2 regions of the Burkholderia sp. PU8-34 genome follow, and region 1 is predicted to be linked to the other one. Evidence: riboswitches for the same ligand, from Rfam matches in the RefSeq annotation. Region 1 holds a riboswitch; the other holds the start of a gene.

Region 1 (5,130 bases):
CATAACCGCCGAGCCGCCCGCCGCCCGAATCGTTGCGCGCGCCACTGACGAGCCATTCGCCGCCGACGCGCACCGGGCCGAACGCGCGGCTCACCGCTGCCGACGCGAAGCGCCGCGCGCGCCGGTCCAGGTCCTGATTCTGCGTTTCGTCGATCGGGTTCTGCAAGGTGGCGGCAACCCGCACGTCGGTCGCGCCGACGTGCCCTTGCCACGAGCCTTCGAGCCCCTGCACCTTCGCCCGGCCGACATTCTGCGCGACATAGAAGAAGCTGTTCGCTTCAGGCCGGTAGTCGATCAGGTTCGAATAGCGCGTCTGGAACACGGTGATGCGCATGACGCCCACCGCGTTCGCCGCATATTGCAGCGCGGCCTCGACCGAGTGGCTGCGCTCGGGCTGGATCGACGGATTCCCGGCGATCGGGTAATAGAGGTCGTTGAAGCTCGGCGCGCGAAACGCGTCCGAATAGCTGGCGGTGATTTTCCAGCGATCGGTGAGGTCGAGCCCGTAGCCCAGATAGTACGAGTTCGCGCCGCCGAAATCCGAATACTGGTCGCGCCGCAGGCTCGCCTGGAACTGCTGGCGGCCGATGCGCCCCATGTAGCCGAGCCAGCCGGAATTCACGTGGCGTTGCGGCGCCGAATACACGTTCGACATGAACTGCTGGTCGAGCCGCTCGTAGCCGGCCTGGATCATGTGGTCGGGCGCGATCCGGAAATCGTTCTGCCACGTGTACTGGCGGTTGTCGGTATTGAAGTGGTCGGTGTAGACGCCGTTCAGCTCCGTCTGGCTGCGGTCGTTGCCGGTCGCCACGCTGACATGCGTCGTCCACCAGTCGAACAGCTTGCCGTTCGCGAAGACGCGCGCCTGCTGCACGCGCGAATACAGGTTGTTCAGGTCGGTCGGCGCGCCGAACGCGTTGTCGTAGCTGTTGGTGCCGTTCGACTGGAAGTACGTGACGCCCGCATCCCAGCGATCGTCGAAGCGATGCCGCAGCGATGCGGTGACGCTCTCGTTCAGGTAGCCGTTCGCGTTCGGGTTCGCATTCGGCTGCTTCGCCGGATCGAGCGCGGAAAAGCCGTTGTCCTTGTCGCGCGCGATCGACACGCTGAAGGTCGTCTTGCCGTCGGCGTCGAGCCGGCCCGACACGCCCGCCTGCTGCGTCTGCGTGCCATAGCTGCCGAGGCCGACCGCAAAGTTGAAGCGCGGCGGATGATTGCCGCCGTCCTTCGTGAACACCTGCACGACGCCGCCGATCGCACCGGAGCCATACAGCGACGACACGTTGCCGTTCACGATCTCGACCCGCTCGATCTGGTCGAGCGGCAGCTGGCTCAGCTGCGCGGCGCCGAGGCTCGCGGAATCGACGCGCACGCCGTCGACCAGCACGAGCGATTGCGTCGATTGCGCGCCGCGCAAAAACAGCGTCGCGCTCGCGCCAGGGCCGCCGTTGCGCACGATCTGCGCGCCTGGCGCGAACGCGAGCAGCGTCGGCAGGTCGGCGCCCGGATGCGCAGCGATGTCCTGCGCGTCGAACACGGTCGTTTGCGGAATCGCATCGGCAAGGACCTGCGGCGCGCGCTGCGCGGTGACGACGACCGGCGCGAGCAGCTGCGCGTCGGTGTTCTGTCCTGTCTGCGCGGCAGCGGGTGTGGTGGAGGTGGCGGGTACGGCCGGTGCAGCAGCAGTCTGGGCCGCGGCGGCGAGCGGCAGCCCGCATAGCGCGCCGAGCGCGTTGCGGGCGATTGGGGTCAGCATCGAAGACATCCTGTGAACGGCTGCGCGCCCCGCTTCCCCGCAGGCCGCGCGTCATGAAGCCCGCGCACGGGCTCCCCGCCTCGGCCGGTATCCGGGCTGGCGGCACACCGGCTCGCCTTCCCGCGCAATCATGCGCAGTGGCCTGCGCCCGCATGCGAACCGCACACGCCGAGCGCACCCGAGCCGGCCTGCATCGTCCGATGCGGCCGCTTACCGTTGCGGGGGCAGCGCAGGTTGGCCGCTCCTGGCGGAGCCGGCGCCCTGCTTCCCGTTTAACCGCGCGTCGCACGCGCGAGCACCGAGGCGGCGCCAGTTTAGGAGCGGTCCGCGAGAGCGTCAAGAAAGCGCTCGGCACACAGGCAAAAACCGGCCCCCGTCTCGCAATTTCGCGGCAAGAAGCAGGGGTGTTACGACTGGAAACGTTACAGATGTCGGAATGCGCGTTATTCCGCGCTAAAATGCTGGGTCTTTAGAGGACGCAGCAGATGCTCAACGAACTCGAAACCCTATCTCAAAATATTGGCCGGCTGATTGCACTGAACCAGCGCTATCACTCGGAACGGCTCGCGCTCGAAGAGCAAGTCGCGCAATTGCGCGCGGAAGCGGACACGGTGCGCGCCGAGCTCACGCAACTGCGCGAGGAACGCAATGCGCTCGAGGCGGAACGCGACACGCTGTCGGCGAAGATCGACGACGCTCAGGTGAAACTGAACGCGATTCTCGAGAAGCTGCCGCGCTCGAAGAGCGTGGCGGAAACCGACAACCAGCTCGATCTGCTGGATACACAGGCGCGCGCCGATCGCGACGACGCGGCAAGCCACGGAGAACACGCATGAGCACCAAGCAGATCGAAGTCTCGATTCTCGGCCAGGCCTATCGTCTCGCCTGTTCGGCCGAGACCGAAGGGGCGCTGCTCGAGGCTGTCGCGCGTGTCGACGCGGAAATGACGAAGATCCGCTCGAACAGCTCGGTGCGCGGCACCGATCGCATCGCCGTGATGGCGGCGCTGTCGCTCGCGTCCGAACTGCTGCGGCTGCAAACGAGCGTGCGTCACGGTGAAGCATTTCCGGCGGAAGAAATCCGGCGTACAATGCGCCAGATGAACGAAAAACTCGGTGCGGTGCTCGCACAGCACGAGACGCAGTAACCTCGAATCGATGTGTCGATTCCCCTTGATCTCAGCGGTCAACGGTGGTCAAATTGGACACAACGATTCACAGTTCAGTCAGCTTCCCTGCCTGGTTCGCCAAGGTCATATATTCCTTGAACCAATGCCATGTGCACGGTTGCGGAAATTTGTAGCACGGGCGCGCGCGTCACTCTGTCTGATGTACCCGAAGTGCTGCTAACTGCGACCAATTCTGAACCCCAGGTTCAGGATGCCGGCCTAGCGGCTAAGGCGGGGGCCTATCCAACGGCATCGGGTCTTGCACCCGATGCCGTTTCCTTTTGTAGCGGCCTCTTTTGTAGCGGCCTCTTGTAGCAGCCTCTTTCTGCGTCGATCACGATCCATGCAATACTGGCTGATGAAGTCCGAACCGGACGAAGCGAGCATCGACGATCTCGCGAACGCGCCGCAGCGCACGCTGCCCTGGACCGGCGTGCGCAACTATCAGGCGCGCAATTTCATGCGCGACACGATGAAGCTCGGCGACGGCGTGCTGTTCTATCACTCGAGCTGCCCCGAGCCGGGCATCGCGGGCGTCGCCGAAGTGTCGTCGACACCCTACCCCGATCCCACGCAATTCGATCCGAAGAGTCCCTATTACGATCCGAAGTCGACGCAGGAAACGCCGCGCTGGCTGCTCGTCGACGTTCGCTTCGTGAAGAAGTCGCCGCTCGTGCCGCTCGCGGCGCTGCGCGAATACGACGAGCTCGCCGACATGCGTGTGCTTGCGAAAGGCAACCGGCTGTCGATCACACCTGTCACGCGCGCCGAATGGCGCTTCATCACCGAACGGCTGATGAAGTAAGCGCGGGCGGGCAAACGTCAAATTTGGTCAGCATGCGCGGCGCGTCCGGAACTCGCCGATGCATCGCCGGGCCTAAGCAACCGCGACCGGCCGATCCGGCCGGCTGTCGTTTTTCCCTCGCGCGGTCCGCCCGCGTCGCGCACGCGCGATCCGCGTGCGCGCCATCGACAAGGAACCCAACAATGACGAAGAAATCCGCACTCGCGCTGTCGCTGATGCTTGCCGCCGCCGTGCCCGCTGTGCTGGCCATCGCGCCCGCCACCGCGCAGGCCCAAGCCGTCAACCCGCACTTCCCGCAGCCGTCGGGCGTGCTGTCGCTGTCGTCGCAGGCGAGCAGCGAAGTGCCGCAGGACATCATCCATATCACGCTGTTCTATGAAGAGCAGGCGAAGGATCCGGGCAGCCTGACGTCGCAGCTGAACCAGCGCGCCGACGCCGCGCTCGCACAAGCGAAGAGCGTGTCCGGCGTGACCGCGCATACGGGCGCGTTCTCCGTCTATCCGAGCACCGATCGCGACGGCAAGATCTCCGCATGGCGCGGCCGCACGGAAGTCGTGCTCGAGTCGCGCGATTTCGCCGCGGCGTCGAAGCTCGCGGGCCAGTTGTCGAACCTGATGCAGGTGGCGAACGTCGAGTTCTCGCTGTCGCCCGAAGCGCAACGCGCAGCCGAAGAGAAGCTCACGACCGAAGCGATCAAGTCGTTCCGCATGCGTGCGGACGAAGCCGCGAAGGCATTCGGCTACAGCAGCTATTCGATTCGCGACGTAAACGTCGGCAGCGGCCGCAACGTGCAGCCGTATCCGCGCATGATGGCGATGGCCGCGCCTGCGATGGACAGCGCGAAGATGAGCGCGCCGATCGCCGTCGAAGGCGGCAAGGCGACCGTGACGGTCACGGTCAACGGCTCGGTGCAGATGAAGTAACTGAAGTAATCGAAGTCACGCGGGCAGTCTGCACGCCAGATGCGAAAACGCCGGCCCCGGGGCCGGCGTTTTTCGTTGGTGCGTCACGCGCGCAAGCGCATCATGCAGTGGCCGCGGCCGCGCGGCGGCGATACGCCCAGATCATCAGCGCGATGCCCGCGAGGATCATCGGCAGCGACAGCCACTGCCCCATCGACAGGCCGAGCGCAAGCAGGCCGAGGAAGTCGTCCGGCTCGCGCGCGAACTCGACCGTGAAGCGTGCGAGGCCGTAGCCGATCAGAAACAGCGCGGACACCGCCCCCATCGGACGCGACTTGCGCGCGAACAAGAACAGCACGAAGAACAGCGTGATGCCTTCGAGCGCAATTTCGTAGAGCTGCGAAGGATGGCGCGGCAGCATCTGGTATTGCAGGAACACGTCGTTCAGGTGCCACTTCGCGGCGAGTTCCGGATGCGCGCCGAGCCACGCGGCATCGTC
Region 2 (5,130 bases), on a different contig from region 1:
TCAAAAAATGTGCAATTTCTCATGGTTTTCAAACTTCGGGCGCATCCGATTGACGTCAACCGGATGCAGTTGCGCGAATGGAGCGCCCGACCGGGCACTGGCGAATTGACTATTGTTCAATCTTCCGCCGGGCTTGGTTGGCGGCTGCGGCGCCTGGTGGGCCGAGGTTTGTCAATGAGCACGGCCGACGTGACGAATACGCTGCCGATTGACGTATCGGAGGGCCCTGGATACGGTCAATTCCATTGACGCGTCATTGTCGATACCCATTCGGACCATGAATATTGCCCGGTTGTACGTTGCCATCGTCGTGTGGCTGTCAATGGCGCTCTTGTTTCCGTTTGCCTTGAAGGGGGTGGATTCGCCCCTTGCGACGGTCGCGAAAGTACTGATGTGGTCGTACTGCATTCTGCAAACGCTGCGTGCATCAAAGCGGTATTTGTGAAGTTGCACGTTACGACAAGAGAACCTGACCACGGTCGCACGCCACGCCCGCGGTCGGAATCATGATCGTCAATCTACGGGGATTTATCTTGAAAAGACTCACGGCAATTGAAACAAATCGGAACGCAAGCGCGCACGGATTCCGGTCGGTGCCATGCAGCACGGGATTCCGTGCCTGACTTCCCCATCTCGATTCCTGACAACCGATTTCGCCCATGATTCGACATTGCACGCCTCTCTCGCGCATCGCGCGCTATGGCATCACCGCGTTGCTGACGCTCGCGCCGCCGATTGCTTTCGCCGCCGACTACCAGGTCGAAAAACTCGACAACACGATCAAGGTCGACGCATCCGGCAAGCGCACCGCACAGGTCGATCTGTCGATCAAGCTGCTGACGGACGCCGCGATCGCCCGCTTCGGCCAGTACGTGCTGCCGTACAACGCGCAGCTTCAGACGCTCGACGTCAACGCCGCGCAGACCGTGCACGCCGACGGCTCGACGGTGGCGGTCGATGTCCAGCACGGCATCTTCGACCGGCCGGCGCCAGTCACGGTCGCGGCGCCGCAATTCAGCGCCGAGCACCTGCGCATCGTCACGTTTCCCGCGCTCGCGAAAGGCGACTCGATCCGGCTTTCGTACACGCTGACCGACACGGATACGCTGTTCCCCGGCAAATTCAGCGTCCAGCTCGCGTTTCCGCCGATCGAGGACTACCGTACCGCGAACGTCACGCTCGACACGCCGGCCGGCATGGCCGTCGCGATCGACGCGAGGGGGATGCGCGCGACGTCCGATAGGACGCGCGGCGGACGCCGGATTCGCGCGTACCACTACGAAACGCCCGCGCCGGGCCCGATCGAAGAACAGGCAAACACGGTCGCCTGGACGGACGTCGGTCCCGTCTTCATCGCGAGCAATTTCTCGGGCTATGCGGACATCGCGCGCGCGTATCAGGCGCGCGCCGCCGACAAGCAGGCGCCCGCCGACGCGATCCGCGCGCTCGCGGACCAGATCACCGCAGGCGTCGACGACCGTCGCGAGCAGGCAATGCGCCTGTACGCGTGGGTCGCCCGCAACATCCGCTACGTCGGCGTGTATTTCGGTGCCGGGCCCGTGGTCCCGCATCAGGCCGACGACGTGCTCGCGAACCGCTACGGCGACTGCAAGGACCAGGTGACGCTGCTGTCCGCGCTGCTTGCGGCGAAGGGCATCGAGAGCCGCACGGTGCTGGTCAACCTTGGCGATCGCTACCGCCTGCCCGACGCGCCGGACGTGCTGACGTTCAATCACGCGATCGTGTGGCTGCCCGAATTCGACGTGTTCGCCGATACGACGGCCGGCGTGCTGCCGTTCGGCGCACTGCCGTTCGAGGCGAGCGGCAAGCCCGCGCTCGACACCGCGACGGGCAACGTGATCCGCACGCCGCCGCAGAACGGCCGCAACAGCCGGTCGCTCCTCGCCTACACGCTCGATCTCGACCGCGACGGCAACGCGACGATGACGGGCGACATCGCGCTCGACGGCCAGGCCGTCCAGCACGCGCGGCAGATGTTCGTGTACGTCCAGCCGAAACGGCTGGCCGACGAGATGCTGCGCCGCTCCGGTCTCTCCGGCGAACTGCAGATGACCCCGCATCATCTCGACGCACTCGACCAGCCGTTCTCGATCGCGCTGCGCGGCACGCTGAACCAGTTGTCGCTGATGCCGGGCCCTGCGGCGTTCGCGGTGCCGTCGCTGCCGAATTTCGGCCGGATCCGCGAGTTCGCCGATTTCGTCCTTCAGCAGAAGGACAAGCGTTTCGAAGGCGTATGCGCCGGAACGCGGCTCGAGGAACGCTACCGGATCACGCTGCCGGCCGACGTCGAGATACTCGCGATTCCGCCCGATGTCGACGTCCGCGCCGGCGAAATCGCGTATCGCTCGACCTATCGCCGCGACGGCCGGACCGTCGACGTGACGCGCGTGCTCGATCGCGATCTCGGCGGCAACGTATGCAGCGGCGCGAAGCTCGCCGAGTGGGCCGACGCCGCGCGCAGCATCTCGAAGGACCTGAAGCGGCAGATCCTGTATCGCTGACCGGCGCCGCGGCGGCCCGCGCATCGCGCGCCGTCGCCGGCTGGCGGGCGCCGGCCCCGCATGCGTTTGCGCTGACGCGTGTGCTATCGTATGCGCCGCGTTCGGTGCTCGCATGCGCATTCCGCACATGCAGTCAAACGGGAAACAGGAGGCGGACGACCGCCCGGCCTGTGCTGTCCCCGCAACGGTACGCCGCCCGCGCAACGCGCCTTTCGAGCGCACGCGCCCATGCCGCCCACGATGCCACTGCCCGCCTGCCTCGGGTGGGAAGGCCGCGGCCTGGCAAGCGGCCAGCCCGGATACCGGCCGACGCAAGGGGCGAGCGAGTCGCTCGCCGAACGCCCGATCCGCGGGGGACGGATCGTGTGCGCTTATGCCCGCTTCGAGCGGGCTGCTTTCATTCTGCTATGCACCGCCATTCCGCAAGCCGGCTTCGCGCCGTCCGTTCGCCGCTTTCCCCCGCTTCGACACGGTTCGCGCCGTGCTGCGCCCGATGAGCCGCGCGTGGCTGATCGGCGCCGGCCCCGGCGACGCCGACTTGCTGACCCTCAAGGCCGTGCGCGCGATCGGCGCAGCCGATGTGCTGCTGGTCGACGATCTCGTGAACCCCGACGTGTTGCAGCATGCGCGCGCTGATGCGCGGATCGAGCACGTCGGCAAGCGCGGCGGCCATGCGTCGACGCCGCAGGAAACGATCGTCGCCGCGATGCTCGCGCACCTGCGCGCGGGCCGCAGCGTCGCGCGCCTGAAAGGCGGCGACCCGTTCGTGTTCGGCCGTGGCGGCGAGGAGCTGATCGCGCTCGGCGCGGCGGGGTTTCCGGTCGAGGTCGTGAACGGCATCACGGCCGGCATCGCCGCGCCGGCCGCGCTCGGCATTCCGGTCACGCATCGCGGCGACGCACAGGGTGTGATCTTCGTGACGGGACACGGCGCGGGCGACGACGAGCCCGACTGGCAAGCGCTCGCCGCCACCCGGATGACGCTCGTGATCTACATGGGCATCCGCCGCCTCGGCGCGATCGTCGCCGCGCTGTTGGCGGGCGGCCTGCCGGACGACACGCCGTGCGCGGCGATCGAATCGGCGACGCGACCCGAGCAGCGTCACGTGCTGGCGACGCTCGCGACCGTCGTCGCAACAGTCGGTGCGGCCGGCATCGGCTCGCCCGCGATCGTCGTGATCGGCCGGGTTGCCGCGCTGGCCGCCGATCCCGCGGTGCAGGCCGCGCTGTCGGGCGGCGCAACGCCGGAGCATGCGTAATGCAGGTCGCGCTCGGTCTCGGCTTTCGCGCGGGCGTCACCGCGGCGCAGCTCGATGCCGCGATCCGCGCGGCGCTCGCGCGGCATCCGGATGCGCAGCCGGCCGTCGTCGCGACGCTCGCCGAAAAATCCCGCACACACGCGCTGCGCACGCTGTGCGCGCGGCGCGGCTGGCCGCTCGTCGCGTTCGGCGCGGCGCAGCTGGCCGCGCACCCCGAACTCGCGGCGAGCGGGCCGTCGGCGGCCGCCCTCGCCCGCTTCGGCGTGGCGGGCGTCGCGGAGCCGTGCGCGCGGCTCGCCGCGCCGCACGGCCGGCTGCTCGGCCCGAAACTCGCGCGGGACGGCGTGACGGTCGCGCTCGCCGGCCCGCTTTGAACCCTCGCGTTGAACCCTTTGTTACGACAGGACGAACTCCGATGAAAACCGATCCCGAAGCGCATCAGCGGATGACCGAACGCCGCCGCGCCGGCCACGAGAAGAAGCAGGCCGCCGCCGTCAACGAAAAAGGCCTGCTGATCGTCAACACCGGCAACGGCAAGGGCAAGAGCACCGCCGCGTTCGGCATGGCCGTGCGCGTGCTCGGCCACGGGATGCGGCTCGGCGTCGTGCAGTTCATCAAGGGTGCGCTGCATACGTCCGAGCGCGATTTCCTCGGCGCGGTCGCGCAATGCGATTTCGTGACGATGGGCGACGGCTATACGTGGAACACGCAGAACCGCGACGCCGACATCGCGACCGCGCGCAAGGGCTGGGACGAAGCGCGCCGGATGATCGAAAGCGGCGACTACCAGATGGTGATCCTCGACGAGCTGAACACCGTGCTCAAGTACGAATACCTGCCGCTCGACGAAGTGCTCACGACGCTTGCGGCCCGCCCTGCGTCGCTGCACGTCGTCGTGACCGGCCGGCACGCGCCCGATGCGCTCGTCGAAGCCGCCGACCTCGTCACCGAGATGCGGCTCGTCAAGCATCCGTACAAGGAACAGGGCGTGAAGGCGCAGCGCGGCGTGGAGTTCTGAGCGATGCCCGCCTGCCCCGCGCTCTTCGTCAGCGCGCCCGCGTCCGGCCAGGGCAAGACGTCGGTGACGGCCGGCCTCGCGCGGCTGCATCGCCGGCTCGGCCGCCGCGTGCGCGTGTTCAAGACCGGGCCGGACTTTCTCGATCCGATGCTGCTCGAACGCGCGAGCGGCGCGCCCGTGCACGCGCTCGACCTCGGCATGGTCGGTGAAGCCGGCTGCCGCACACTGCTCGCCGAGGCCGCGCGCGACGCCGACCTGATCCTGATCGAAGGCGTGATGGGGCTGTTCGACGGCACGCCGAGCAGCGCGGATCTCGCGGCGGCGTTCGGCGT

The links. A riboswitch is a leader RNA that binds a small molecule or an ion and turns the genes downstream of it on or off. The one in region 1 is predicted to bind cobalamin.
Region 2: it holds a riboswitch for cobalamin, as region 1 does, so the genes downstream of both, cobA (uroporphyrinogen-III C-methyltransferase) here and ACV22Z_RS16920 (TonB-dependent receptor domain-containing protein) in region 1, are expected to answer to the same signal.

What each region holds. Positions count from the first base shown of each region.
Region 1 covers NZ_JBSAXC010000006.1:156,940-162,069, reverse strand. The annotation lists gene ACV22Z_RS16920 (TonB-dependent receptor domain-containing protein) at 1-1,756, opposite strand, end outside; cobalamin riboswitch at 1,822-2,074, opposite strand; gene ACV22Z_RS16915 (ATPase) at 2,242-2,592, shown strand; gene ACV22Z_RS16910 (cell division protein ZapA) at 2,589-2,903, shown strand; RNA gene ssrS (6S RNA) at 2,985-3,166, shown strand; gene ACV22Z_RS16900 (EVE domain-containing protein) at 3,268-3,729, shown strand; gene ACV22Z_RS16895 (SIMPL domain-containing protein) at 3,912-4,652, shown strand; gene lgt (prolipoprotein diacylglyceryl transferase) at 4,753-5,130, opposite strand, start outside.
Region 2 covers NZ_JBSAXC010000002.1:641,959-647,088, reverse strand. The annotation lists gene ACV22Z_RS07640 (hypothetical protein) at 22-249, shown strand; gene ACV22Z_RS07635 (DUF3857 domain-containing transglutaminase family protein) at 660-2,522, shown strand; cobalamin riboswitch at 2,607-2,847, shown strand; gene cobA (uroporphyrinogen-III C-methyltransferase) at 3,016-3,780, shown strand; gene ACV22Z_RS07625 (cobalamin biosynthesis protein) at 3,780-4,154, shown strand; gene cobO (cob(I)yrinic acid a,c-diamide adenosyltransferase) at 4,196-4,798, shown strand; gene ACV22Z_RS07615 (cobyrinate a,c-diamide synthase) at 4,802-5,130, shown strand, end outside.